DNA from 4 places in the Paenibacillus allorhizoplanae genome. Region 2 is predicted to be linked to each of the others. Evidence: riboswitches for the same ligand, from Rfam matches in the RefSeq annotation. Region 2 holds a riboswitch; each other region holds the start of a gene.

Region 1 (6,123 bases), on a different contig from region 2:
AGTCCGTTATCTTGAAGGTCGTTGTAACGACAGTGCACTCTGTTGGTCCATAAGCATTAAAAATGACGGTACCCATGCCAAACTTGTCTTGGAACTTGCGTACATGGTCGGAGAGAAGTGCTTCCCCGCCTACGGTAATGTTTCTTACCGTCTGCCACATCGATTTGGGATTGGAAATTGTTGTCTCAGTTAGACGATTAAATACAGATGTGGGAATACAACCAATGATAGTAATTTTTTTGCTTTCAAGAAGTGACAAAAAAAGATCAGGCGTCAATTGCTCTTCCTTAGTTAAAATAGCAAGCGTTGCACCGTTGAGCAAGCAGTTGAACGTATCTAAAATAGAGGCGTCAAAACTAAATGTAGAAAACTGAGTAAGCACATCTGCGCTCGAAATCTCCAATTTGTTGGTGAACGTATTCGAAAGATTTACAACGCCTCTATGAGCAATCAGTGTACCTTTCGGATTTCCGGTGGAGCCGGAAGTGTAAATCACATAAGCCAAATCATCGGGAGTGATGTTTGCATCCACGAATCTGGTTGCGCTGTTCGAAAAACAGTTTTCTATCGAAATCGGGGTATCGACACCTAAGGTAAGACATAACTCTGCAGCAGTTTCCAGGTGGTTCTTCTTGATGATCAATTGTTTGCAGCTAGCGTTTTGTACGATATACCGATTGCGTTCAATAGGATGCTCCGGGTCAATAGGGACATAAATACCGCCCATACGCAATACTCCAAGAATGGAGATAACGGTTTCGGGGCTGCGCTCCATATAAATACCGACAAAATCGCCTTTACGGCAGCCGGCATTGGTCAAAGCGTTCGCAACCTGAGAGCTCTGCGTGAACAAATCGGCGTAAAGAATTTCAATGTCACCATGAGAAATTGCTGCTTTACTTGCATATCTCGTTGCTACGCGCCGAAAGATGGAGGATATCGTTTCTGTTTCTGGGTAGGCTTCGTCCGTCTGGTTGATTTCACTGTAGATGGACGGTTTTTCTTTGACGAGATTCAGCATGGTCTCTCTCCTCTATATGTGAATTATCTTATTGGAACGGATTACAGGGCGACAACCGCCATGTAATCCGGAATTCCTATCCGTTTATTTCATCTCTATATCAAACTTGCCTACCATATTGCTCAATTCCTCAGCAACCGTTGAGAGCTTGCTGGCGAAAGTAGAAATGCTTTGTAAGGATGATTCCTGAGTCAGAACCGATTCCATAATTTTGTTAGTACTGTGTGCGGTTTTCCTGGATATTCCTCCTAATTCACCCATCATGGCAGTCACTTGCTCTGTACTTGCAGACATTTCTTGTGTAGCGGATGAAATATCTATAACTTGATTCGATACGACCTGCGAGGCATCCAAAATATTAGTAAAGGATTCACCTGTGCTTTTAGCAATTTCCAATCCTTTTTTGGTTTCATTTGTACCTTGTGTCACGAATGTAGCTGTGTTGTGAGTCTCTGATTGAATGTCGGCAACAAGCGTTTCAATCTGACTTGTCGAATTTTTCGATTGATCGGCAAGCTTACGTACCTCAGCCGCTACAACTGCGAATCCTCTGCCATGTTCGCCAGCTCGAGCAGCTTCAATACTTGCGTTTAATGCCAGTAGGTTGGTTTGAGCAGTTAAGTCCTTAATGAGGTTGAGAATACTACCAATCTCTTCTGATTTCGATTCAAGGAGCTTGATTGTACCAGCGGTAGAAATCGAGTTCGTATTGATGCGTCCCATTTGATCCGATATCGTTTGAGCGGCCATATTGCCTTCTTCGGAAAGATTTTTCATAGCATGAGAAGCATTGGCAACTTCGGTTGCGTTTTGAGCGATGACTTGCAAAGAAGCTGCAATTTCTTCAACGGATCGTCCGCATTCTTCTGTAGAATTTTTTTGCTGGTCGACATGCGTATTCATGTCTCTGATTTCTGTTGTAATCAGCTCGATGCTGTGACGATTGTCTTCAGTGATGCTGAACAGTTCATTGGAAGCGTCGGATACACTTGAAGCTGTTTGTTTAATACTTGATAATATTTCGCGAATATTAGAAAGCATCATATTAAATTTCTTGTTTAGTTCGCCGAAACCGCCGTTTTCCTCCAATGTGAAATTGAACTTTCCGTTAGAGGCTTGTTCGATTCCACGCATTAATTGGTTGATCGGCATAAGCGTTCTTCTTGCCACCCAATATTGCGCTCCGTTGCAAATCACCAAGGCGATTAAGAGTAAAATGATCGAACTCAGGAGGAACGATTTTTGAGCATCGGGAATTACTTTAGCGTCTACATCCACGCCAAAGTAAGCTGCAACATTGCCACTATCGTCCATAATTGGGTAAAGAACGCTGACCCATGTGCCGTAATCATCTTTATAGTAAGAAGTGAAGGTCTCGGTTTTGGTTTTCAACATGGTTTTCAAACCGTTGACGATCCCTTTCGGTTGCTCATACATATCTCCGATGTTCAAACCTGCTTCTTTAAATGCTTTAACAACGTGACTCGGGAACGAAATCAACGATGTTTTATTCCCATCCGCTAACTCAACCCCAAATATGTAAGCTTGCGCTACATTGGCATTGAAGGCAGTGTAACTATCAAATTGCTTGGTTAATCGTTGTTGCTCGCTTGCTTCATAGCTTTTATCACTTAGTGCACCCTGGACGTCTTTATAGGTTATACCTTGTGCCCACACGGATGTCATATTATGGGTCTGCGTTCTCAATGTATCTGTTAAAATTTGATTCTGAAAATAAGCGCTGATGGAAATAAGCACTACCCCGATGACTAGCAAATTCAACATCGAGAATAAAAGATTTTTGCCGAAATAGTTCTTGGTCTTCAATTTAACTGCACTCCTTAGATGCTATTTGTATTGACATGAAACGCTATAATCTGCGAATATCCCCCATTCTTCGACATTTTTTGAAGACTCAGTAGTGATAGAGACATAAAAAAGCCTATCCCAAAGGTTCGGGATAGGCTTACTATCACAAACTGGCGGTTTGGCAGCCATAGCTTCGTAGCTTTAGGCCCATAACTTTGCGCCCTTACCTTTCGATAAGTTTGCCCTTTACAGTTACTGCTTCCTTACAAAATATGACTATTACAAATTATGACTATTATAAATTAATGATACATTTCTGTAAATACTATATGTATATATGAATTGTATACAAATTGTGAAATGTGTGACTTTAAGGTCATACTTAAGTATCGTAATTTGGCTTGTTACATAGGTATATGGCATTAGTCACTCCAAATGGAGATGCATCCGCTCAAAATAGTATAACTTTGGACAAAAATGTCCCATTGCCGGAAGTTGCGCGAGGAAGTACGCTACAGGTGTTGATTTTTTGAAGCTTTGTCATCCACAAGGCTTAGATGGGAAAAGGCTGCCCGTGTGGGTCATTGTGAATATGTATGATAAGTACTGGAGGATCTGGAATGAGTGTACAAATGGAGAATTTGGACCGGGGGTTGGCGGCAGTATGCACTTCCGAGGGGATATTTATCAGCTGGCGGCTTTTGGGGCATGAGGTGACAGGTGCTTCGGACCACGGCCTAACTGGCGCGGATTTCCGATTGTACCGCAACGGTTTACTTGTTGCGGAGATCGGCGACAGTACCAATTATCTGGATAAAGTCGGTACCCGAGAATCGGCTTATTCGGTAGCCGTAGTGATGGACGGGAAGGAGCAGGAATGGTGTGCCGAAATCCGCCCGTGGGAAGCTCCCTATCTAGAAATTCCGCTGCAGAAGCCTGCGGACGGAGTTACACCTGTGGGTCAGTCCTATACCTACAGCGCCAATGACATGAGTGTAGGCGACGTGGACGGAGATGGGGAATACGAATATTTCGTCAAATGGGATCCGTCCAACTCCAAAGATGTCTCCCATGTAGGCTATACGGGGAATGTGTTCCTGGACTGTTACAAGCAAAACGGCACCCTCTTGTACCGGATCGATCTGGGGGTCAATATTCGGGCGGGGGCTCATTACACGCAGTTCCTAGTCTATGACTTCGACGGGGACGGCAAGGCAGAGCTCATGTTCAAGACTGCCCCGGGTACCCGTGTGATCCGGTATCAGGACGGTGCTCCCATTTCCGAAACCTTCATCACTCTACTGCCGGAGGATGTGGAAGCCGGCTGCAGTCATGATGATGATTATCGCATGAGCAGCGCCAATTATGCGGAGCATGTGGCGGATATGTTCCAGGGTTGGCACAAGCATGAGGAAGTAATGGAAGGACGCTGGCCGGCTACGCTAGAGGAATGCTTCGGTATTTCCACCCAGTATGACTATCCGCTCTCTCGGGAGGATGCAGTGCATCTGGCAGATTATTTCCTAGATGTGTATGCACCTGGAAGAAGTGAACGCAACAAGCTGCGCCAATTCGAGGGCTTTATCCTGAAAGGTCCGGAGTACCTTAGTGTCTTCCACGGTGAAACGGGAGAAGAGCTTAAGACGCTCCGCTACAAACCGGGACGCCATGACGACGGGCTTATGTGGGGGGACTATTCCTGGAACCGCATTGAGCCAGGGAACCGGGTTGACCGATTCTTGGCAGGGGTTGCCTACTTGGACGGCTGCAAGCCTTATGCTTTATTTGCCCGTGGGTATTACACCCGGGCTACCATGGCAGCCTACAGCTGGGACGGTCAGGAGCTGAAGGAAATATGGTTCACCGACAGCGGATGGGTCACGATGAACAATCCTTTCAGGGATACGCTGCACCTTCAGGACGGCCGGAACCCTCGCTTCGGCGGGCTGGCCAAGCAGGGGGCCCATTCACTATCGACCGCTGACGTGGACGGGGACGGCTGTCAGGAAATCGTCTACGGGTCGGCGACCATTGATCAAGACGGCAGCATCCTGTATAGCTCCGGGGGGATTCTGCCGGAGGGGAGCGCGGATCCAGGGGAGTATGCCAAGCTGGGTCACGGGGATGCTTTGCATGTGGCGGTTATCGATCCTGATAGGGCCGGCCTTCAGATCTATATGGTCCATGAGGCTGGCATTCATGGCCCTTATGGATATACCTTGCGGGATGCGGCAACCGGAGAGGTGCTGTACGGTGCATTTGCCAAGGAGGATGTGGGCCGTGGCATGATCGGCAAAGTAGATCCGGAGGTCCCCGGGCTGCAAACTTGGTGCAGCGAAAGCCATCTGGCTCATGAGCCGTCTCGGGGATTGCGGTCGGCCAAGGGCGAAAGGCTAGATGAGAAGGCCCCCGGTACCAATATGAGCATCAAATGGGCGGCAGACATGACTAGCCAGTTCATTAGTGGCACCTTTGACGAATCGGTTACCATCGAAGACTGGAAGCGGGGCCGGCTGTTGACGGCCGAAGGCACTCGCTCCAACAATGGCACCAAGGGCAATCCGTGCCTGGTGGCGGATCTGTTCGGAGACTGGAGGGAGGAACTGGTGGTGCGAACGACGGATAGCAAGGCCATCCGCATTTACATGAGCACTGAGGTGACAGATCGAAAACTGTACACCCTGATGCATGATCCCCAGTACCGAACAGGGGTAGCCTGGCAGAACGTGGTGTACAACCAGCCCTGCTACACCAGCTTTTATCTAGGTACGGATATGAATTGGGGCAAAGTGCCTGTTCCAGATCTTTTGTTAAGAACAGAATTTTGAAAAATCCAATACGCATCGAAATAAAGGAGATGGATGGAATGCGCAAGTTTGAATGCAACGAAGCTGAAGTGAAGGAGCTTATTGACCGGATTGTCCGCAGAACAATGAATATTGATTTTACCTGGAATTGGTCATGCGGAGTGGCCTTTTATGGAATTTCCAAAGCTTGGGAAGCAACAGGAAATCAGGAATATATCGATTTTCTGGTGAATTGGGTGGACGAATATCTGGAACTGGGGCTTCCACCGATGATGGTGAATGCCTGTGCTATGGGACATACAATGATAACCCTGCATGAGGCTACTGGCGATAAAAAATATCTGGACCTGGCTTTGATGAAGGCCGAGTATCTCCGCAAAGAGGCCATCCGGTTCGGAGAAGGCGTATTCCAGCACACGGTTTCCTCAGAGAACGATTTTCCCGAGCAGGCATGGGCGGACACGCTGTTCATGGCGGCATACTTCT
Region 2 (6,123 bases):
CAGGTTTAAGCCCCGTTGCAGCTGCCAGCATTTTCGTAAATTGGGCGCGGGTAAGCTTGGCATTCGGTTGGAAGACTCCGTCCTCAACGCCGTTTAGAATTCTTCGCGCAGCCAGCACCTCAATCGGCGTCTGAGCCCAATGCTTCTCAACATCTTTGAACTTGGCATCGTAAAGAAGAACCGCAAATGTACCTTCCTCTTCGAACTTGCTCTGAACCTTTTTAGTCTTGCCGTCCACCTTTCCACCTTTAAAGCTCCATCCTTGATCCGGACTATACGTGTAAATGGCAAGCTTTTTTGTTTCGGATGGGAGTACCTCAGCATCGTTGTGGCTTAGTTGCAATTCGCCCGGTTGATAAGGCGGGGTCCCCCAATGAATGCGCCATACCCTTGACTTGAGCTGCATTGGCTCGACTGGGGATTGTGCTGCTGCTAAGGAAGTGACCTCCTGGAGCTCTACTTCCGTTTCGGCCTGCCACGAGCCTGGAACAAATTCAATCGAGATGCTGCCATCTTTCGATGTGACCACGCCACCCGCTGGACCAAGCTTTACTTTGATCGATGACTGAAGAGGAAGAGGAAGAGGAAGCGACACCCCCGTCTGGGGAGCAGCGAAATAGCTGGTTATGGATTCTGTTTTTACAGCAGAAAAATTCTCCGTACTAAGCAGCATATTACCCGTAAAGGCAAGCGGCACCTGATCCGACGTTCCTGATGAAATCTGTTTCACTTCGCCGCTTGCAACACTCGCCGACATAATCTGAGCAACACCGCCCTTATCTTCCATCCACGCCATATAGGAATCGCCTGCGACTAAGACTGCAAAATCGCGCGGTTTTGTCGTCAGGGGGGTCAGCTCTTTGACAACTGGATCGGATTCCGAAACATTGACCATCATATATTGGGTTGCTGTATCTTTTTGGTGAATAAACAGTCCCGCTGAACCGTTAAAAACAAACCAACTAACATAACCCGGCTGAGGTACAGAAGCAACTGTCTTCGTCTCGTGAGAAGCAATTGTATACAGCCCCAATGCAGGTTTATTGTATGGTTTAAACATAACCTTACCGTGGGAAACAATCGGAAAAGTACCTTTGCCAAATTGCTCTACATGATCTGTTGTCCAGTCATATATATACAGTTCGGAAGTTGCGTTATTGTTATACCAAGCAATGTAGCGTCCATCAGTAGTAGGAATGCTATGTGCGCCCGGATCAACGTTTAGCTTTTTCTCCACCCCTGAGGACAATTGATAACCATATACATTCCAATCAAATTGTTTATCTGGCGGCACATCCCGCTTCTCTTGCCATACAATCAACCCATCCTTTACTTTAGCTAGTCGCTTGGATGTGGGGGTATTCGTTATTTGCTTGGTTTCTTCGGTTGTTATATTTTTATAATAAATTTGAGTGTTTCCGGAGGTGTCCGAAGCGTTCCAAACTACTTCCTCACCGGAGTAATTAGCATCTCCTCCAGGAACGCTTAATGCAAAGGCTTTATTCCAATTCATCAATGAAAATACCATAAATAAAACTATCACTATGAACCATTTGCTAAACTTCATTACTTTTTCCCCCGTATCGTTATTTTTGCGCACCAAAAAACCAAGCTCTAAAGAGCAACCCGGCTATCATCCCATAATGTGACTTATGGATTAGACCCGTGGCTTTGCGTCTCCGCCTTTCGACGGATTTGCCTTTGTTCATTTTCACTTGGCTAGTAGGTAGATATACTCAACTAATAGTCTTAAAGTTTTATAACCCAACCCATAATATCCCAAGATTCCTCATAGTTCAACATTTTATTTGACATATGTGGAAAAAGGTTGAATTTTGTGATTAATTTCACAAAATTCAAGAGAAATATTAAAACTTGTTTAGAATAACAAAAGCCTTACTCGTTGCATACGAGTAAGGCCTTAAAGTCACACGCTTTATTGTACTCCCTTATTCCGCCGTAACACGTTTCCAGCAAGCTTGCGCCACATTTTTCAAAATCAAGGCTTGCTCCCACCGACTGGAGAGTTCCCGACCATCTTGACCCCTGATCGCATATGGTGCAGGACCTAGCTCGCAGACGAAAGGAAGCACATCACCAGGCTTAGCCCCTTGAAGCCAATAGCGCATCGCTTGTGTCCACCATTGCTCATAACGTGCCAGCATCGCATCCGAATAGCCAGCATCGACTTGAATTTGCTCCCCCGATGATAGTCGACTATGAATTGCTGACGTTCGTTGCAGCACCACATCAAGAAGAGGCTCCGCCTTTTCTTGCTTCTCCGTCATTTCCCCTGCCAGCACATAGTGGGAGATATCCAGCGTAAACCGCAGATTCGGCAGCGCTTGCGCGTATTGCACAGTACGGATTAGGTCTTGTGTAATTTTGCCGCGATGCGTCTCTACACAAAATGGCATGCTATGCGCAGCCGAGACAGCCGCGAGTCCACCTAGCAGATCAATAGCTTCTTCGTCTATCACAAAAGAGTCCGCCACCTGACCATTCACATACAGCATATCCATATCTGCGGCATGCTGAATATGTGCTGATAAGTCACCCGCGCTGAATGGGAAACAATGGGACCCAAAGCTCAAACTGTATTGGTTCAGCAACCGTTTCCACTCATCCCTAACATCTATCTCCGGCACTCTCGCCAGGATGCCAGTAAAGCCCGCGCCTGCAATACGCTCAAGCTTTGCCTCTAAAGAAAGCTCAGCTTCTAACTCCATCATAGCCCACATGGATTGATGAATTTCGAGCCGTGGAGGGCGATTAGAGCCATCATTGATCCTGGTTATATCGATTTTTCCCATCATTCGTATTAATAGCCTCCTAGGCTACCCGCCGGTTTATTTTTATTCAGATCACCATGCGCCTCCATGTACACGGCACGTTTCTTCACGGTTCGCTCCGCTTCTTCCTGTGCCGCACGCGCATCGCCGCCATGAACATCCTCAATCATCCAACGCTGTCCAAAGCCTGCATGCACAACCTCATCTGCCCAGTCAAAATCTTGAAACGTCGTCATAAGCGGATCCTTCGCGATATCCCGGCAGAACTCCCACTCCTCGCGCTTGCCTGGTGGATACTTCATTGCTGCCTTCTCAATGGCAATCGTCAAATGCGAATAAGCTTCAGTGCCCTCGAACAGCTGTGCTGTCATATCGTACCACCCCGTCCAGTTGGGGAATTGATACACATCGTACCCCTTCGCACGAAGTGCAGCCTCGCCGAACCAACTGTGGCGAACCTCATCCCACATATGCCTAGCCGTATCGCGGTAGAAATGCCATGGTTTGCCTTCGGTTGTGAAATGGACATAAGCCACGCCTTCCGCTGGAGACATCTCAAAATACCTCGACAGCATCATCGTCATGAATCGTCCTTCCTCATTGTCTGGAATGGCGAACCCTTGCATTTTCACAACATGTGTGCTGAAACGACTGTCCCGAGTACTGATTTGCGGCATGGCAAACGGCTCCGTTACGATCCTAGTAGATGGATCTACGGGAACTCGTTCCTCCCATCCTGTAATACCGCCCGCTGCTGCAAGCAGCTGTTCCACATACATTCTCCAATGCTGCGCTTGTTCCTTCTCCGTTTCCGATGCGGATTGCAGCAGATATTGAAGCGCCTCGCGCCCCCAGTCCATTTGCTCCTCGCGGTCGATGAGTTGATGCTTCAAGATATGAAGCGTAGGTTCATCAACGAGAGGCTGCGCTTTGCCTTTATAGGCATGAATGGCTGCAATTTGCGCAGGCTTCACCACGTCAAAGAGTGCCGTAAACAAACACAAAGTTGTTGCTGAATTCAGCACCGTTTGCATGAGCTCATTGAGCGATGCATCTGGACATTTATCGAATGCTACCGTGCTCATGCGCAGCTGCTTAATGCGATTGCGGAATTGATCGTGATGCTCCGCATCCTGCGAGCTCAAACGCGCAAGCCCTCCTTTTATTTCATATTCAGGTCTAGCCGCCATATGAGCAGCCTCAATTCGCATAAGTTGGCGATCGACATAAGCAATTCGTTGTAAGGTTTTGGCTGATTCCTCTACGGACATGCCGATACGATCCCAATCCTTGATTCCCATGAATGGATGCAGCATAAGTACCCCTCCAGTATCTTTGCACTATAATATGAACTTATGAACTAATCATAGTGGTATTTACTATAAGAATACATACATTGAATCACATATAAATTTACACTAAAATACATAACATTGCGGATTACACTTCCTCATTGGGCCCGATAAAACCTAGTCGGACGGTCATTGCCCATTTGGCAATTTTCAGCGTTTCAGCAATGGTCGAATAGGATAACATCGATTGTTTATCCGTTCCTTGCAACCCCCATACCACGACACTTTCATCTTGCAGGACTTTGACGCTCTGTTGTAATTTCATTTCACCTGTCATGCCAATCCCCACTGGTTTGTCTACCCTTACTGCAGTGCTATAGTAACCATTATGTTCGATGATTGCATATTCCAGCTCGCTATAGACAACACCGTTAGGATCTTGGCGATCCTTAAACGAATAGACAAAATCACCATCAAAATGGTAGTTCCCCATCTTGTCTTTGTCCTTCTCCATCATGATCATGCTCATGCCCGCTAACGTATTCTTCTTCACGCCATCATTCCAATAATCGAAACTAACTGCAAGCTTCTGTTGCGGCCCAACATATTGAAGTGCAATGGAACCTGACATCAGCCCCATAAACGGCTTCAGCTTTTCATTATTTTTACCATCAAATAACGGTTCAGGAGAAGCTGACCACGTTGAAATGTCTGATTTATCATCCACCTTAAGCTCAGGAGCACTCATAACTTTACGGCTTGAGACGTCATTCACAACGGCCCCAGTGATCAGACCTGCCAGTACGATGACTGAAAGTATTTGCGGTATTTTATTTGTACGCATTCCTATGCACCTCCACGAAGTTATAAATGCTTATATTTTAAAATAATACCACAATTTGGTTACTTCAGCGTGTGAACGATTCCCACCATCTTTCGTACTATTATGAATTTGATAAAAAAGGGAGTAATTGTTCATGACCCCTACTTTAGATTGTTTTAAGAAATAAATAAGCACCCGTTTAGATCTTCGATTTACAATAAGAGAGGAGTGAGTAAATTAACGGGGGCTATAGCCATATATGAGCAAAAAGCTAGGAATAATCTCGATTATCATCATTATTGCGGTTGCGATCGTGGCGATATTCCCTTATGTCACCTTAGATCCAGCGAACAGCCGCGTTTCGCTTGATGTGAATTTCCCGTTGCACTACATCGTGCTGACGAGTCATATTGCACTTGCTTTGGTTGCCCTGATCAGCGGCTTGTTCCAATTTCATGCACGCTTTCGCACCAACTATCCGGCCTGGCATCGAGCGCTCGGACGCATCTATATCTTCAGCATCATGCTTAGTGGATGTCTAGGCGTTGTCTTAAGCTTTTACGCAGAAAACTTCACGAAAGCCATGGCGTTCCTGGTCTTAAGTGTACTTTGGCTGATCACCACGTGGAATGGTTTCCGCTTTGCGGTCAAAGGGCAGCTCGCCCAGCATCGGATCTGGATGATGCGAAGTTATGCCATCACACTCGTTGCCGTATCTGCTAGGATCATCGTTCCGATCTGCATTCTCCTTTATCTAGCTATGCACGGGTTCCATCTTCCAGAAGGCGGCCGAGAGCAGATGGTTGCCGAGATTCTCAACATCAACGTATGGTTTGGTTTGATCATCAATCTTGTTGTCGTGGAATGGTATTTGCTTCGATCGAAAAAATGAGAAAAAGGGCTTTCCACCTAGTGACTAGGGGAAGGCCCTTTTCTATAAGTCCGTTCTACTTCTCGCCATTGTCCAAAATAAGCATTTCCTCATAATTGATCGCTTGCAATAATTCAAGAACAGTTCCGCTTGAGATTTGATTAGCCTCTTCCAACTCTTGGATCCCATCCCGCTTCATCTGTACACTTCGTAATTGAACAATCCTTAGTTGATGTAGGAAATCGACTTCCGAATGCGCGCTTAAAAGCTTACCGTCATGTTTCTGACTGCGAGCGTAATGTTGGATAACGAGCAGCGCTTCTAACTGATGCTTCGGCGATTGCT
Region 3 (6,123 bases), on a different contig from region 2:
AGAAAGCTTTTTGGTTCAGTTACTGGGGCAACAATTGGCACATCCATGGTCAAAGTGATCGTTTGATGTTGGTTATTGTAAGTTACCGTTTGACCAAGTTGCTCTCCAACGAATCGCAGTGGAACCATCGTTACGCCATTTACGAGAACTGGGGCACTTTGCAACTCGTAGGTGTTCCCTCTGACCATTGCCATTACATCCTGAAACTTCAACACGATGGCTTGTCCACCAGCTTCAGCTCGAATATATGTAGGCGTGCTAGTGACCATGAACACGAAACAACAAGCGGATAGGAAAACATTTCTTATTCTCATTAAAAAACCTAGCCTTTCACGCAAAATGATTTCATCTATCCAACAATCTCCACCAATTCCAACGGCAGTCCATCCGGATCCGCGAAAAACGTGTACAGATTCCCCGTAATCGGATCAACCCGTACCGGCTCAACCGGAATGCCTTTGCTTTCTAATTCTTGTACGCTTTGCTCCATATTAGATACAACGAAGGCCAGATGACGTAGTCCCCTCGCTTCGGGTTGATTCACGCGCAGGGGCGGATTCGGAAAAGAAAACAATTCAATTTCCTGTGCGGTATCCCCAATGCGCAAATCCAATTTGTACGAGTCTCTTTCAGCGCGATACGTTTCGTGAATGACGGTTAGTCCGAGTAAATCAACATAGAAATGCTTCGATTGCTCATAATTCGAACAAATAATCGCAACGTGATGCATCTGTTTTAATTCCATTGAATATGGCCTCCTTACATAGAAAAACCGCACGCTGGGCTGCTTCCCCGCTGCGGCTTGTCCTTTTATTTTAACCTGCTGCTTGCATCGTTTCAACGATTTTGTGTAGAACCTCGTCGGCTTGCGCATAATCCACTTGGCAAGTCCCTGCAGCGTGATGCCCACCCCCGCCATGTTGAAGCATTAAATCGCCAATGTTTGTTTGTGCCGTGCGATTGACAATGCTGTGCCCGCAAGCAAATACGCAGTTCTGCTTGTTTCGGCCATCAACAATCCAAATCGAGGTGTTTTGCTCCGGATAGAGCGCATAGACCATGAAACGATTCCCTGGATAGATCGTCTCCACATCGCGAAGATCCGTAATGACGACATTTCTCTCAACCCGTGTGTAGATTTTCAACATGTCCCGGTATAGCGCATCTAGTTCAAAATAACGAGCTACACGCTCTTTCACATCGGGCAACTCCATGATCTCGCCAACGGATTTCGTTGCACAATGCTCCACTAGATCCTCCATCAACTGGTAGTTGCTGATGCGATAATCCCGATAACGACCTAACCCCGTTCGAGCGTCCATGATAAACGAAAGCAAATCCCAACCGCTCGGATTCAAAATATCCTCTTTGCTAAATTGTGCGGAGTCCGCTTTATCTACACCAAGCATAATATCGTCGATATCGCCGAAGGTTTCTTTTCCACCGTAGTAATCATAGACAACTCGTGCAGCACTTGGAGCAAGCCGCGTTTCACCTTTGAACGTTACGGATTCCCCCATCCGTGTGATTTCGCTGGAGTGATGATCGAACCATAAACCACAGCCTGCGACATAGGGTACATTAGCCAAAATATCATTCTCAGTAACCTCAATTAAACCGTCTTGCATATCTTTGGGATGGACAAATTTCATTTCATCCACCATATTTAATTGTTTGAAGAGCATCGCGCATACTAAACCATCGAAATCGGAACGTGTGATCAATCTCATGCCATGCATCTCCTTTAATATAGTTCTTAAGAACTATGAAATGTGATGGTCATATTATATCAGCTAGTATAGATAGGTGACAATGAGAAAATCACCAGGTCTACCTATGCCTGATCTTCCAGTGACAAAAAAAAGAGCGATCCACCTAGATAGGTTGAACCACTCTCAATTTGGATGATAGACATTGCAAAAGTCTTGTGACAAACCCTTCGATTTGAGCCATCGGAGGCATTTTCACAGAAAGCTTCACTTCGCCTTTCCAGTAAAAAATCAGAATGCTATTGTTTCTCCCGTGAAACATCTCAACATCCCAACACGCTTCATTTAATGCATATTCTTCTCGGTTAATCATAAGCTTAGGTCCATCCGTGGATGGCACCAATCGTGCAACATGGTTACCGCATAACGATGTTGCTTTCTGTTCATCCTGCAATTTTACTTCCGATTTCATGCCGCTAGGGCCTCCTTTGTACGTGTCATTCCATTTGATTCATTTGCTTCGCTATGACAGAGAAAAAACCCCACCGTAGTGAACCGACTAGAGGGGTTCTGAAGTGAATTCCCAATCGTTCGGCGGCTGGCTGGCTGCTTGTCCTTTGCAGGAGAAGTAAGGCCCCTGTAGCTTTGCGTCACTGGCTTTCGCCAGCTTTGCCTTTGTCGAGATGATGTGCACAATCTTTTTAGATGAATCCTTCAAATAATTCTTACTATACTCTCAAGGATAAGGGATGACGATTTGAAATCGAATAGTTCGTAAGAACTATTTTTACGAAATCCATCAAAATATTTGCATTTTCGACGATATTTTCGCAGTATTTCGACGTTTTGTGCCTCTCCAATAGAAAATCGAGCCCATCATCGACAAAATCGCTATCACGAGAAAGAGCGTGCTGCCGCCATAGGAAACTAATAAAAAGCCACCAACCCATGGCCCCATAAAGTGACCGATGTTCGTTAATGTTTGAGCACCGTAGTAGGTTCCACGCATATGTTCAGGAGCTAGCTTATCAATCAACATGTTCGCGGCAGGATAATTCAGAATTTCACCAAACGTAAAAATCCCCATTGAAACAATCAGCCATGCCAAAGTGTGTGAAAAGGCAAATCCGATATCGCCTAATGCGAACATAAAGTTGCCAACAACGATAGCCGTTAGAGGAGAATACTTTTCAGCCCATCTCCCCAAAGGGACCTGCATCGCAATGACGACAATGGCATTGGCGCTCATGAGAATAGCAAACATTTTGACCCCATTAGCAAAATCCCTTTGTAAGTACTGCGACAATGTCACCATAACCTGTGAATAACCAATTGCTCCGATAATCCCCCCGATAATGTATAAACGGAAAGTAATGTCCTTACGAATAACACCTATCGCAGAACGGAAAGTAACGATTGATTTCTTCTCACCTTCAATTTTCTTAATCCCGAACTTAATGAGAAGGGCGTAAAGTGTTATGCCATAGATTAAATAAATGATGCCTGTGAGCAGAAAGGGTAAGGCTCCGTTCATTGTGGCAAAGAAAGCACCTAGTAATGGACCGACAGCTACACCCACGTTGATCGCCATGTACCGAAGAGAAAATACTTGTCGTCTTTTGGAGGGCTCTGTTAGATCCGCCATTAACGCTTGCGATACGGGCTCGTAAAAGGAACGGCAAAGTCCATTCAGCATATTGAGCAGCATAAATAAGACCGGTAATTTAACAACACCGAAGCCGAGGAATACGAACCCCCACCCAAAAAGTGCCGCTAGCATAATCACGCGTCGACCAAATCGGTCTGACAAAGTACCTCCGATAAAACCGCCGAACGTTCCAGCTAATGCACCCATTCCTATTACAATACCAATGAGCCCAGGGCTCATATCAGAGTGCTTCGCCAAGTAGATAGCTAGGAACGGCAAACTCATGGAAGAAGCAGCCCGGGCCATGACCGTACCTAAGATAAGCGTATGTACGATTGGATGATAGGCTTGAAGAAATTGACGCATACGATTCATAGACGAAGACTCCTCTCGCTGACACACGAATTACCCTATGGTTAATTAATAACCGAATTCCAATTATACACGAAAATAGCGAATTGTGTCGTCATTTTAGACAGCGAAGTTTACCTTTCTCTATCGCCATCTCACAGATGGTATTTATTGGGTAGAAAAATTATAATAACGATATGGAGGTGCTTGCATATGAAAATAGCGATCACAGGTGGCAGCGGGTTTATTGGAAAACGATTAATCGCTTACTGGTTGGGACAAGGTCACGAACTTATTAATATATCACGCTCATCTTCGAAGCAGGTACCAGGTGTTAGAACGTTAACATGGGGCGAGTTGGAGCGAAATACGGAACTCCTTGCAGGTCTAGATGCCATTGTAAATTTGGCGGGTGAATCCATCAGTCAGCGTTGGACGCAAGCAGCTAAGACGCGAATTGTACAATCCCGCTTGCAAGCGGCTGAGCATGTAGCCAAGCTAGTCGCGACAATGGACCCCAAGCCTAAGGTCGTTGTGAATGCATCAGGCATGTCGTACTACGGTATTTCGGAGACGGAAACCTTTGACGAGACGAGTCCTTATCGACAAACGGACTTCCTAGCCAGCGTAGTCAAGCAATGGGAAGCTGCGGCTGATCTTATCCAAGGAACACGTATCGTGAAAGTGCGGGTTGGACTTGTGTTGGATAATAAAGAAGGTGCCTTCCCCAAGATGGCACTTCCTTATAAGCTTGGAGTAGGCGGAACAGTTGGCAGCGGCAGGCAGTGGCATTCGTGGATTCACATCGATGATATGGTGAGACTAATTGATTTTTGCGTTCAAAATGACTCGATTGTTGGTCCGGTTAACGCCACGGCTCCAAATCCGGTTACGAATAAGCAATTGGGACGCGCGATTGCGACTGCCATACGAAGACCCAATCTCTTCCCTGTTCCGGCATTTATGATGAAGTTGATTTTTGGCGAACTTTCAGTACTGCTTCTGGAGGGTCAGAAGGTCATTCCTCGTGTATTGCAAGAGCATGGTTTTGAGTGGCGCTTTCCTTGGCTGGCAGATGCATTAGAAGATTTGGCAAAAAAATAGCTTCCCTTCCAAATTAAAATTGTGTACAATTAAATTGTGAGAAATATTAGTTGCGGAAGGTAGTGTCACTATGAGTGTACATCAATTTCAAGTGAAGACGATTCGCGGTGAGGACAAATCTCTTAGCGATTACAAGAACCAAGTCCTGCTTATTGTAAATACCGCGACGAAATGTGGATTAGCTCCACAATTCCAAGGACTTCAAGAGTTACACGACACCTATAAAAATCAAGGCTTTAGTGTCCTAGGTTTTCCCTGCAATCAATTCAGGGATCAGGAGCCTGGCGATAACAAGCAAGTTGAAGAGGCGTGCCAGCTTAATTTCGGTGTTAATTTCCCGCTATTCGCCAAGATCGATGTGAATGGCTCTGATGCCCATCCGTTGTATCGTTATTTGAAGAGCAAGGCATCTGGCCTATTCGGATCTGGCATCAAGTGGAATTTCACCAAATTCCTAGTCGATGGAAACGGTAATGTGATCAAGCGCTTCTCTCCAACTACGAAACCGCATAAGATCGACCGTGAAATTCGTAAGCTTCTAGAGAAATCACCCGTTCACGCCTAATTCCTAGCTTATAAATATGAAAAAAAAGCATCCTGTCCCATTGGACGGATGCTTTTTTCTTATTTCACGTATTTTTTTGCTTTCTCAATGGCTTCGTCTTCCGTTGCGCCCGTAATGTAACGGCCATTAATAAAGATGAATGCGAATCTCGAACATGGACCGCAATACGATTTGCACGCAACTTTGACTTCCGTGTCCGGTGCAATGGCACTTATTTTGGCAAGCGCCGATTTCACCTTCATGTGTTTGCATTTATCACAAATGCGAATATCATTCCGCATTAGTGGTCTCCGTGGTTCCCCTTACTTGGGTTAGTAATCATGAAGCCTTCTTCTGGTGTGTAGAAGTAGTCGATACGGATACCGTCTAGAAGCGGCTCGGATTGATCTAACAAAACATCAATTCCTTTGTCCGTGTTTACTACAACATCATTTTCTGTTTTATCATCAAGACCCAAACCATAGTGAGCATGATCACCATGCTTATGCGTCACTTGTACGCGAACCAACAAACCTTGGTTTTCTTCTTTATTGAGCTCCAATTGAAGTACTTTTGCTGCATTACGAGAAATTTTGACATTCATATGTACACATCTCCTGAAACAATAAATTTTAATTTTAACTCTATTGTAAAGAATCTAGCGCATGAAATCAACCTCGTCCTAATCTGCCCTTCTATTGCCAAATTCCATAAGGAACTTTAAAATACATAGTAGTATGAGTATTAATCCCTTATTACAAAATGTT
Region 4 (6,123 bases), on a different contig from region 2:
GCGGAGCTTTCGTTCCTTTACGAATCGTCCATGCTCTAACTTCTTGAACTCCAGCTGTGAAATACGTGTATAAGCCGAGTTTGCGATAAGCAGCTTTAATCAATCTATTCAAGCCGGACTCTTGAAGTCCCAACTCTTCCAGGAACATCGCTTTTTCTTCGTCTTCCAGCTCAGCAATTTCGGATTCAACCTTCGCGCTAATGGAAACAACTTCGTTGTTTTCTTTCTCTGCGAATTCCTTCACAATTTTAACGTATGCATTATCGTCCGCCGTTGCAACTTCATCTTCACTCACGTTTGCCGCGTAGAGCACAGGCTTCATCGTTAGCAAATGTAGATCGCGAACCAGAAGGCGCTCATCTTCTGTCAAATCCAAGCTGCGTGCTGGCATATCATTATATAAGGCTTCTTTGATACGTTCCAAACATTCAACTTCAGCAACCACTTTCTTGTCGCCGCCTTTGAGGTTTTTGCGTGAACGCTCGATCTTTTTATCAACCGACTCAATGTCTGCCAAAATCAATTCAAGATTAATCGTCTCGATGTCGCCAATCGGATCAACTTTCCCTGAAACGTGAGTAATATTATCATCCTCAAAACAACGGACAACATGCACAATCGCATCAACTTCGCGGATGTGTGCTAGAAATTTATTTCCAAGGCCTTCGCCTTTGCTCGCACCCTTAACTAAACCCGCAATGTCAACGAATTCGAAGGCTGTCGGCACGATGCTCTTAGGCACAACGATTTCCACCAGCTTCTGCAATCTCTCGTCTGGTACTTCTACTACCCCAACATTCGGATCGATCGTACAGAAAGGATAATTCGCAGATTCTGCTCCCGCCTGTGTAATTGCATTAAACAATGTCGATTTTCCTACGTTCGGTAGACCGACGATACCTGCTTTCAAAGCCATTGTCGTTACAACTCCTTAATTTTCGAAAATCATCCTTCTTATTATATAGTACTTAGCGGGCAAAAAAAAGCCTGCAAGCTATTGATTGGCTGCAGACTTTTTTTCCATTGCGTTTTTGAACTCTTCATCCCGCTTCTGTTCGAAGTAGGTTTGGATCTGATTTCGAAGAATAAACCCCCGTAATGCATTGCTTTGCTCGGCAGGAATGCTTTCGAAGCTGGCTCCATAATAGTAGCCGTCTTCCTGCTTTTCTTTCCTTATAATTTCCAACCTGCACGGCATCTCAAAACCTAAATCCAGCTCAACTTGCAACATACATTTCTTATAGAGAATACCATCGATCATCGAATTATCATTAATGATAAAACCAATTCCGTTCATGGAAATGTTTTTTATCGAAATTTCAATTGGATTTTCCAAGTGATGCTGCTCTTTTTGCGTAATATTTTGAAATCCTACAATGTATCCTACGTTCTTCACATCGACCCGCGGGAACTCCCGTTTCTCCGAAAACTTCTTCCGATTCTCAGGTGGATTGATCACGATCAGTGAACCAGGCTCTCTAGCTACGACTGTCGAATGAAAAACGAATAGACCCGATTTCGTGTATAACGTCATTTTGGTCTTATCACCAAGTTGAAATACCTCATATTCCGGCAGCTCGATCTCCATGATGTCTCCTTGTGCATAGGTAAGAATACCTGTTGACACGAAATCATCTTTCGCCACTACAGCTCGGCAATTTATCAATACCTCCGCATCATATCCTTCTTTACTCCCATATCGCTTCAAAGCATCCTGCTTCATTGCCATGCTCATCTTCACCCTCCCTTAATAATGGATTTCATAACACTTTTCCGCACAAAATAGACTGCCCCCACTTAGGGACAGCCTATCACCTCAATCAAAAAAAGCATCGATTTTCGGTAACCAGGCTGCCATAGTTCATAAGAACCGTAGACCCTCAGCTTTGCGTCCTTGCCTTTCAGCAAGTTTGCCATTGTCGAACCTTGCTATTCATTTATATAGATATAATCGTTTCTGGTCTAAATGATCTATCTTTCGTCCAAACTGGTCTAAAAGACCCACTGTACTCACCATTATACGTAGCTTATGCACTTCTTTCAACTAAAATCCTTGCATGGACAATGTTTTTATTGTATGAATGTGTAGTGGAATTGAATATCCACAGGTTTATAAGTTATCCACATTGTTATCCACAGCTTGTTAACAACGAATATTTGTTCGGATTTTTATACACATGTGGATAAACTATTATTGCGAGGTGTCCCCCTGTGGATCAACATATCCCTTGGATGAGAGAAGCGATCGGTGAGGCGCTGAAAGCCGAAGCCATCCGCGAAGTTCCGATCGGCGCGGTCGTCGTCCATCAAGGTCAAATCATTGGCCGCGGCTACAATTTACGTGAAACAACCCTTGATCCGCTTGCGCATGCAGAGATGATTGCTATTAAACAAGCGAGCGAGCATTTGCAGGCTTGGCGTCTTCTGGACTGCCAGCTCTATGTGACATTAGAGCCATGTCCGATGTGCGCGGGTGCGATCGTGCAAGCACGAGTGCCTCAAGTTATTTATGGTACGGTAGATCCGAAAGCCGGCTGTGCGGGAACATTAATGAACTTGCTGCAGGAAGACCGGTTTAATCACCGGGTCGATGTGGTTAGCGGTGTTTTGCAAGAGGAGTGTTCCACGATGTTAACGCAGTTTTTCAGGAAATTACGGGGCAAAGCCTAGGGGGCTTTGCCGTTCGGATTATTTGCTGGCTGTAAGGCTTCGGCTAGCACTACGAGCTTGCTCATCGTATTCCAATTACGTGTCGTCGTACGATCGCCAAGTTTCTGAATGTTGCTCGCTAGCTTCGAATCCAACACACTTTGCCGAAACAGAAAATAAATGGTGCAGCCCCGTATCTGAAATTCATCTACTTCACTCTGTCCCTTGGATAAGATGTCGGTGAATGTCTGCGGGGCTTCTTCTGTAAGCACGGAGATTTGAATGCTCTCCCCTTCGGACAAAGCTTCTGCGTCATAGGGGCAATTCCTTACAAGTTCAGTTAGCTCCGCCGCGGTGCGCAAAATAATAGTAGGTGCTACACCTACCGCATCGCTGATTGCTTTTTCAATACGCGGACGTAGGGTTTCTCCCGACTCTTCTGATTGGAACAGCACATTGCCGCTTTGCAAATAAGTCTGTACTTGCGCTAATTTTAAGGCCTCTAGCGTCTTTTTCAAGTCGGACATTTTAATTTTGTTCTTGCCCCCTACATTAATTCCACGCAGAAAACCAACATAAATCGTCATTGTGGCTTGCCTCCCTTACTTTAATTGTATGGAACGAATGATAAAGAAGATGATCGTGCCAAACAGTATCACTAGGATGAGCCCTAGCACCCACCAATTGAGGTCAGTGTTGCCCTCTTTCGCACTTTGGATAACAGACCATTCAATAAAGCCAAACAGAATGACAATCACTGCTTTTAAAATATTCATAAATAAACGAGCATTCTGGTATTGTCCTCTGGCATTCTTGGCTGTAATAGGAGTCGGATTATTATACACATGAGGGACCTTGCACCTGCTTTCTATTTTCTTTTTCCACTATGTACTTTCCTTGCTCCAAATCAAACCTCCTGCTTGCACATGGGCTAAAATGGTTGCACCTCTAAAACATCTCGTGTTAGAATGACGATACTATGCGCCCGTAGCTCAGCAGGATAGAGCAACAGTTTCCTAAACTGTAGGTCGTACGTTCGAATCGTATCGGGCGCGTATACGAAATTAATTCGCATTAAAAAAGACGATAGCTAATCGGATAATCCCCGACTGCGATCGTCTTTTGTTTTATGTTGATATAGGAATAAATTTGGTGCGGTTGGTGCAGCCGTATTGCCCTTGTCTACTAGTACCAAGGATAGTAAGGATAAAATGGCCGGTAGTATGGGAAAGGTCTAAAGAACGGAAATCCAAAAAGAAGAAACGGAAAATGCTGCCGACGAAACCGGCGGTATCCATAACCAAACGGTTGTCTGTAGGGATCCGTTTCCCTTCCCTCGCCACCAACCTCTTCTGGAACTAACATCGTGACGCCTTCATTATCCATACCATCAATAATTCCCTCAATTTGTGACCCATCTTTCATATGTGCAATAACATGGTAATTCATATATTTGTTACAATGTGCCTTTACGTCGCCACTTATGTGACTAGCTTGAATAGGATTCATTGCGGACACGCCTATCCCTCCTTCTTTAACTATCCATAGGATATTCGCCCACTAAAAAACGGTTACAGCTTTTTTGCCTTTGCATATTCCTTTTGACGCCCAGTTAACAAAAGAACGATAATAGAGTTATCACTGATTAGAAAGGAGTCCTCGCTCCGATGACAACTCGCGCTATTTCATCTTATCGCATCCCGCTCTTCTGTGCGGTCACAATGCTGTTCTGGATGTCGATGTACACAAGTGTTCCGATCATGGCGCCTTACGTAGAATTCCTCGGGGGAAGCCATCAACTGGCCGGCTGGATTGTCGGTATGTACGGCATCTCGCAGATGCTCCTCCGCATACCCGTAGGCATTATGTCAGATCGCTTTCATAAAAGAAGGCTGTTCATCACCTTCGGTCTCCTCTTCACTGCCATTACGGGACTCGGTCTGTGGTTCACGCACGATTTTACATGGATCTTGATCCTCCGAGCACTTGCAGGGGCAGCTGCAGCGACTTGGGTTGATTTTACGGTACTATTCACAAGCTATTACAAGCATGAAGAGTCTACGAAGGCGATCGGTACGATCTCCTTTTTCAACTCACTCGGTCAGGTGCTGGGCATACTTAGTGCAGGCTGGGCAGCAGACAAGCTGGGTTGGGAATCCGTGTTCATTCTCGGCGCAATACTTGGTCTGTTAGGCATGATCGGTTCCTTCTTCCTCATCGAAAAAGTAGAGAAAGACGCGCCCAAAATCACCATGCGCGGAATCGGAAACGTGGCGACGGATCGCACACTTCTCTTTGTCTCTCTGCTCGCTATCTTATCGCAGGTGTTGATATTTGCTACGGTGTTCGGTTTCACGCCGGTTTATGCGATGCAGCTTGGCGCAGATAAATTCTCGCTCTCCTTGCTTTCTTTATTCGCGAACGTTCCTGTTGCACTAGCCTCTTTATTCGGCGGAAGGCGTTGGGCGATGAAATATGGCGAGAAACGCATGGTTGTAGCCGGCTTCCTTCTTATGGGGATCTTCACCTTAACGGTGCCGTTCACCCATCATCTTTGGCTGCTCATGATTACACAGGCATTCGCCGGTTTTGGTCGCGGACTTTCATTTACCCTGCTCATGGGGATGAGCATTAAACATATGCCTGCGGATAAGCGAGCGACAGCAATGGGCTTTTTCCAAGCGATTTATGGACTCGGTATGTTCGTAGGGCCTGTCCTTATGGGCATCATCGGTGACTATTTCTCACTGAATGAGGGCTTTATTGTACTTGGCGTCCTCGGTGCCGGCAGTGCACTACTCGCCTATCTGTTCGTACAGAGCTCCGCTAAGAAACAGCCTCTGGGGACAAACAAACCTACAATAGCGCAATGATAGTTAAGAGCGAATCTCACGATTCGCTCTTTGTTCACCCTGCCGCTCGGCATCAAGATTGCGCAGGTAACGATCGAGTACGAGATGAACTATGGCGTTGCGATGGCAGGTGCCGTCATTGCTACAATCCCTGTGCTTGCCGTCTTCATTTACTTCCAGAAAAATTTTACCCAAGGGATCACGATCGGTGCGATGAAAGGTTAATTAATACTTGAAACGATCTACATGCATTCGTACATCATCTGTGCGCGTTTTCTTTTTGAACTTGCTGAATGTCCGCTCCTGATTTAAACTACGATTGCGCAATGCTAAGAGTGAATCTCACGATTCACTCTTTTTTTTCATACATGTGCAGGGGTAAGATGGGTTGGCCTCGTCTATACATGCGGAGAGGAGGAGAAGCATATTGAGGAGAACATACTAATTGATCGTATTCTTAAAGGCGATGAAGCGGCATTCCGTGAGTTAATTGCAAGGTACCGTCCGTATATTTTGCAGACGATCTCTGCTATTGTTCGTCATCAGAAGGACGCCGAAGACTTGTCCCAAGAGGTTTGGACCCGCATCTACTTCTCCCTCCCTCGGTATGAAAAGAAAGGTC

What was found. Region 2 has a riboswitch for cyclic di-GMP ahead of L6I86_RS22390 (S-layer homology domain-containing protein). Riboswitches for the same ligand answer to the same signal wherever they lie in the genome.
Region 1: linked by a shared signal. The riboswitch ahead of L6I86_RS01865 (methyl-accepting chemotaxis protein) and the one ahead of L6I86_RS22390 (S-layer homology domain-containing protein) in region 2 are both predicted to bind cyclic di-GMP.
Region 3: linked by a shared signal. The riboswitch ahead of L6I86_RS06860 (hypothetical protein) and the one ahead of L6I86_RS22390 (S-layer homology domain-containing protein) in region 2 are both predicted to bind cyclic di-GMP.
Region 4: linked by a shared signal. The riboswitch ahead of L6I86_RS21935 (PilZ domain-containing protein) and the one ahead of L6I86_RS22390 (S-layer homology domain-containing protein) in region 2 are both predicted to bind cyclic di-GMP.

Annotation. Positions count from the first base shown of each region.
Region 1 covers NZ_CAKMMW010000001.1:541,171-547,293, reverse strand. Annotated here, with positions in the region: gene L6I86_RS01870 (amino acid adenylation domain-containing protein) at 1-1,021, opposite strand, end outside; gene L6I86_RS01865 (methyl-accepting chemotaxis protein) at 1,106-2,848, opposite strand; cyclic di-GMP riboswitch class I at 3,000-3,084, opposite strand; gene L6I86_RS01860 (rhamnogalacturonan lyase) at 3,427-5,658, shown strand; gene L6I86_RS01855 (glycoside hydrolase family 88/105 protein) at 5,697-6,123, shown strand, end outside.
Region 2 covers NZ_CAKMMW010000015.1:96,175-102,297, forward strand. Annotated here, with positions in the region: gene L6I86_RS22390 (S-layer homology domain-containing protein) at 1-1,567, opposite strand, end outside; cyclic di-GMP riboswitch class I at 1,618-1,710, opposite strand; gene L6I86_RS22395 (sugar phosphate isomerase/epimerase family protein) at 1,950-2,816, opposite strand; gene L6I86_RS22400 (hypothetical protein) at 2,822-4,108, opposite strand; gene L6I86_RS22405 (hypothetical protein) at 4,233-4,928, opposite strand; gene L6I86_RS22410 (DUF2306 domain-containing protein) at 5,167-5,799, shown strand; gene L6I86_RS22415 (Na+/H+ antiporter) at 5,855-6,123, opposite strand, start outside.
Region 3 covers NZ_CAKMMW010000003.1:135,714-141,836, forward strand. Annotated here, with positions in the region: gene L6I86_RS06845 (copper amine oxidase N-terminal domain-containing protein) at 1-314, opposite strand, end outside; gene gloA2 (SMU1112c/YaeR family gloxylase I-like metalloprotein) at 350-745, opposite strand; gene L6I86_RS06855 (exopolyphosphatase) at 816-1,730, opposite strand; gene L6I86_RS06860 (hypothetical protein) at 1,876-2,181, opposite strand; cyclic di-GMP riboswitch class I at 2,300-2,393, opposite strand; gene L6I86_RS06865 (MDR family MFS transporter) at 2,509-3,732, opposite strand; gene L6I86_RS06870 (TIGR01777 family oxidoreductase) at 3,922-4,812, shown strand; gene L6I86_RS06875 (glutathione peroxidase) at 4,883-5,377, shown strand; gene L6I86_RS06880 (YuzB family protein) at 5,437-5,658, opposite strand; gene L6I86_RS06885 (HesB/IscA family protein) at 5,658-5,960, opposite strand.
Region 4 covers NZ_CAKMMW010000014.1:172,940-179,062, forward strand. Annotated here, with positions in the region: gene ychF (redox-regulated ATPase YchF) at 1-916, opposite strand, end outside; gene L6I86_RS21935 (PilZ domain-containing protein) at 995-1,735, opposite strand; cyclic di-GMP riboswitch class I at 1,839-1,925, opposite strand; gene tadA (tRNA adenosine(34) deaminase TadA) at 2,212-2,670, shown strand; gene L6I86_RS21945 (DUF1697 domain-containing protein) at 2,667-3,236, opposite strand; gene L6I86_RS21950 (hypothetical protein) at 3,252-3,494, opposite strand; tRNA gene L6I86_RS21955 (tRNA-Arg) at 3,631-3,704, shown strand; gene L6I86_RS21960 (hypothetical protein) at 3,835-4,167, opposite strand; gene L6I86_RS21965 (MFS transporter) at 4,317-5,522, shown strand; gene L6I86_RS21970 (hypothetical protein) at 5,553-5,726, shown strand; gene L6I86_RS21975 (RNA polymerase sigma factor) at 5,955-6,123, shown strand, end outside.